DNA from 2 places in the Hymenobacter sp. PAMC 26628 genome. Region 2 is predicted to be linked to the other one. Evidence: riboswitches for the same ligand, from Rfam matches in the RefSeq annotation. Region 2 holds a riboswitch; the other holds the start of a gene.
The links. A riboswitch is a leader RNA that binds a small molecule or an ion and turns the genes downstream of it on or off. The one in region 2 is predicted to bind thiamine pyrophosphate.

Region 1 (2,391 bases), 1.3 Mb from region 2:
CTGCACATCATGGGCCCAGGCAATTTTGGTGAGTTCGCCCAGGGTTTCCAGCTCGGCAAACTGCGCCTCGTCGTTGGCATCGGCGATGGAGCCGGGGCGCAGGCCGTCGCCCAGCGAAAAGGCCACGTCGTAGGCTTTTATGATTTCGCAGATTTCCTCGAAGTGCGTGTACAGGAAGCTTTCCTGGTGGTGCGCCAGGCATCATTTGGCCATAACGGAGCCCCCCGCGGCACGATGCCGGTCACGCGCTTGGCCGTCATCGGCACGTAACGCAGCAGCACGCCGGCGTGGATGGTGAAGTAGTCGACGCCCTGCTCTGCCTGTTCAATCAGCGTGTCGCGGAACAGCTCCCAGGTCAGGTCCTCGGCCTTACCGTTCACCTTTTCGAGGGCCTGATAAATCGGCACCGTGCCCACCGGCACCGGGCAGTTGCGGATAATTCACTCGCGGGTTTCGTGGATGTTCTTGCCCGTGCTCAGGTCCATCAGCGTGTCGCCGCCCCAGCGGCAGCTCCACACGGCCTTATCTACCTCTTCCTCAATGGAGGACGTAACGGCCGAGTTGCCGATGTTGGTGTTTATTTTCACCAGGAAGTTGCGGCCGATAATCATCGGCTCGCTCTCGGGGTGATTAATATTGGAGGGAATCACGGCGCGGCCGGCGGCCACTTCCTGGCGCACAAACTCGGCCGTGATGTGGCCCTCCGGCGTGTTGGCCCCGAAGCTATGGCCGCGGTGCTGCACCCGCAGCGGGTCATCGGCCGGCAGCTCGTCAAACCGCTGGTTTTCGCGGATGGCGATGTACTCCATCTCGAGCGTGATGAGGCCTTGCTTAGCGTGGTGCATCTGGCTCACGTTGGCCCCAACTTTGGCGCGCAACGGGGCGGAAATGTGCTCGAAGCGCAAGTGGTCCAGGCTGTTATCGGCGGCGCGTTGCTGGCCGTAATCCGAGGTAGTACCAGATAATTGCTCCACGTCGCCACGCTCCAGAATCCAGCTTTCGCGCAGGCGCGGCAGGCCCTTTTTCAGGTCAATTTCGACGTTCGGGTCGGTGTAGGGCCCGCTGGTGTCGTACACCGTCACGGGCGGGTTCTGCTCCGACGGGAAGCCGAAATCGGACTTGCGCTCGGTGTCGGCCAGCTCGATTTCGCGCATCGCCACTCGAATGTGCGGGTGCAGCGTGCCGGGCACGTACACTTTGCGCGAACCCGTGAGGGGCTGGCGCGCCACCAGCGTCTGCTGGGGGGCCTGGTCTTTTTTCTTCGTCGGAAAAATGGGGAGGGAAGGAGCCGGCACCCGCCTAGCCCCCTTGGGTGGCGCGGATAATGGTGAGGCGGTCGTGGGGCTGCACGGCGCGGGTGGCCCACTCGGCGCGGGGCACCACAGCGTCGTTCAGGGCCACGGCGAGGCCGCGCGGCTGGACCAGCCCAGGGCCGCCAGCAGCTCCTGCAACGGCTGCTGTTCGGCGGCTTCGTGGGGCAAATTATTTACGTAGCAGATCATGCAACTAGTTGATTAGTTGGGGAAATGCGAACCGCAAACAATAGTGGGTGCCGGCCACGGCGCGCCCATCGGGCGGCCGCGTGCGGACCAGTACTTTTCCCTTCGGCGGCATTATCCGCATCAGGTTCCAAGGGTATTGTCTCAGCCCCACGTGGCGGGGCACCCCTAAAGTTTACCCCTCAAACATACGCTCCCGGCGGCAAACGGCTGCGTGAGCGCCGGGCGCGGGGCCCTATTTTTTCCCGAAAATACTTTTGGGCAGGATGACGTGGGCCCCGCGGGTGCCGTCCACCACCTGCGTCACGTCGAGGTCGCCGGCCACGCTCACCAGCATGTAGGCGTCGTCGCGGCTTAGGCCGCGGGTGGCCACCAGGAAATCAATCATCTCGCGCACCGCGTCCTTGGCGGCCAGGGTTAGGTCCTCGTTCAGGCCCATGCTGATGTAAGCGGTGGGCGTTTCGGCACGGGGCAGCTTCTGGTGCAAGTCTTTGCGCACAATGAACTGGAGGTCGCCGACGAGCGAGGTTTCCAGGGCCGTGATGTCGACCTCGCCGTTGCCCTGCCCAGCGTGGCCGTCGCCCACAAAAAACAGGGCCCCGGGCACGTGCACCGGCAAGTACAGCGTGGTGCCCACCACCAGCTCCCGGTTGTCGAGGTTGCCGCCGTGGATGCCGGGCGGCGCGCTGTTGATGCGGCCCGCGGCCACCGGTGGGGCCACGCCCATACTGCCAAAAAACGGCCGTAGCGGCACGTCAATGCCCGGCGCGAAATGGGCCACGCCCTGCTTCTCGTCGAGCGGAATGATTTTCATCTTCGCGTACGGGAAGTCCTCCGGAATGAAGCCGCTCTTGGGCCCAAACGCGTTGTAGGCATAGGGAATGGCCAGCTT
Region 2 (2,391 bases):
CTGGTAGTTGTCGGTCTGGTTCTTATAGGCCGGCAGGTGCTGGCCGGCGTCGGTGCCAGCCTCGTTGTAGCGGCGGTTTTTGGTGAGCAGTGAGTCGGCCAGGCCATACCAACTTTGGTAGGTGGTTTCGTAGCCAGTGATGATGAGGGCCCGAAGTAGAGTTTTTTCGTCGGAGTACGTGCCGGCCAGGTACAGCGACTTCAGCCGCGACGAACCGCGGTCGATGTAGCCGTCGCTCTGCACCCGCGAGGCGCGGGCGTCCACCGTGAAGTGGTTGTTGATGAGGCCCGTGCCAGCGGCCACCGTGCTTTTCCAGGTGCCAAACGAGCCGGCCGAGTTATTAATCTCGGCGTAGGCCTTGGAGCGCAGGCCCAGGGTTTCCACGTTCAAGCTGGCCCCGAAGGCCCCCGCACCATTGGTGCTGGGTCCCGCCCCGCGCTGCACCTGGATGCTCTGCACGGACGACGCCAAATCGGGCAAATCGACGAAGAACACGCCGTGGCTTTCGGCCTCGTTTACCGGCACCCCGTTGAGGGTCACGTTGATGCGCGTGCCATCCGTGCCGCGGATGCGGATGCCGGTATAGCCCACGCCGGTGCCCGCGTCGGAGGTCGTGACGACGCTCGGCGTTTGGTCGAGCAGGTAGGGAATGTCCTGGCCGAAGTTGCGGGCCTGGAGCTGCTCGCGGCTCACGTTTTGGTAGGCGGTGCCGGTACGCTCGTTGGCGCGGGTGGCCGTGACGACGGCCTCGGGCGTGAGGTTGCGGGCCGTGGCCAGGGCCAGCGCGGGCAGCTGCTGGGGCCCCGGCTGGCCCTGCAGCGGCAGGGCCAGCGCCGCAAAGCCCACGTAGCTGGCCCGCAGCGTGTGGGGCCCCGCAGGCACGGCCGGCAGCACGAAGCGGCCGGCGGCGTCGGTGGTGGCGCCCAGGCCGGGCACATCGGGGAGGGTGACGGTGGCGCCGGGCAGGGCCGCGCCCCGGCCATCGGTAAGGGTGCCGGACACGGGGCCTTGCGCCCACGCCGGCGCGGCGGCCAGCGCCAGCAGCGCGGCCCCCGCAAAGGGTAGAGTTTTCAAAAAACGGTGGAAAAAGGTAGAACGCACCCGGGCCCCAGGGGTCGGAGCCAGGGCGGAAACGTCCGCGGATTGTTTATTTCCCTTCGCCGGCATTACCCGGTTCAGGTTCGATGGGTATCATCTCAGCCGGCGTCGTGCACAACGCCAGCACCCCTAAACAGGCCGCAAAGGTAAGGCGGGCGGGAACCATTCGGGGGCCCCACAACTTTTTTTATGCCAGGGCGGCTAGCTTATTGGTGGAAATCAATTAATTTAGAGTATCGGGCCGCCGAAACACAGCGGCGGTTTTAGCCGTTGTTAGTCCGGCCGTTTTTTCTCTGCTCGCCTGCTATGTACCAGCTTCTCTACGCCGTTGTGCTTTGTGCCGTGCTGCTGTTCGTGCTCGTGGTGCCGCGCCGCCGCGTGGGGCCCCCACCGCCGCCGCCCGATGGCGACGACGACGGCGGCGAACCCCACGACCCCGGCCTGCCCGACCTTGACCTGCCCCCCGGCATTTCGCGCCCCATCAACGATTGGGAGCCCGACTACAACCGCCCGCGCGTAGGCGCCTGATTTTTTAAATGTGGGCAGAATGCGGGGGAATGTGAAGATTTAGGAGATACGCTCTCCTCATTTTTCACATTCTCCCATATTTTTCACATCCTCCCACATTCGAAAATTAAAACACCTCGCCCACGTTGAACGAGAGGCTGCTAGAGCCCTGGATGCCGCGGGCGTAGTCGATACCCAAATTGGTGTGCGCCACTTTGTTGAGGTTGATGCGCAGGCCGGCGCCCACGGCCGGGGCCACCTTGTCGTAGCGCTTGGCGATGGGCTCGCCGGGCCGCTGGGCGTCTTCCGACACGGCTTGGGCGTTGGCGAATACTACGCCGCCCAGCAGGTGGTTGCGGGTGAGGCCGAAGCGGTACTCGCTTTCGAGGTAGAGCAGGTTTTTGCCCCGAAACCGGCCCTGGATGTAGCCCCGGCCGAGGTTGCTCGACGTGTCCCAGCCGGTGCTGGGCAAGTCCAGAAACGGCGGGTTGCCCCGCAAAGTCAGGGCGTTGTACGACCAGAAGGCCAGCACGTTGGCCGAGCGGCGGCTGGGGTGCAGGTAGGCGCGGCCTTCGAGCAACAGGGTTTCGTAGTTGGTGGTGCTGCCCAGGGACTGGCGGTTGGGCCGAAACACGGCGCTGAGGTAGGCGCCACCGGCCGGGTTGATGGCGTTGGCCCGGCTGTCGTAGAGCAAATTCAGCGTGGGGCCCACCGACAGGGAGCGGCCCTGGACGCCGTCGCGGTAGTGCGAGATAGTCCTGACCTGGCGGGCACCGTTGCGGCTCA

Region 1: linked by a shared signal. The riboswitch ahead of thiS (sulfur carrier protein ThiS) and the one ahead of AXW84_RS17240 (TonB-dependent receptor) in region 2 are both predicted to bind thiamine pyrophosphate.

The regions. Positions count from the first base shown of each region.
Region 1 covers NZ_CP014304.1:5,240,103-5,242,493, reverse strand. The annotation lists partial or broken gene thiC (phosphomethylpyrimidine synthase ThiC) at 1-1,232, opposite strand, end outside; gene thiS (sulfur carrier protein ThiS) at 1,300-1,401, opposite strand; TPP riboswitch at 1,583-1,679, opposite strand; gene AXW84_RS22745 (acetamidase/formamidase family protein) at 1,735-2,391, opposite strand, start outside.
Region 2 covers NZ_CP014304.1:3,974,601-3,976,991, forward strand. The annotation lists gene AXW84_RS17240 (TonB-dependent receptor) at 1-1,074, opposite strand, end outside; TPP riboswitch at 1,136-1,239, opposite strand; gene AXW84_RS17245 (hypothetical protein) at 1,405-1,626, shown strand; gene AXW84_RS17250 (BamA/TamA family outer membrane protein) at 1,733-2,391, opposite strand, start outside.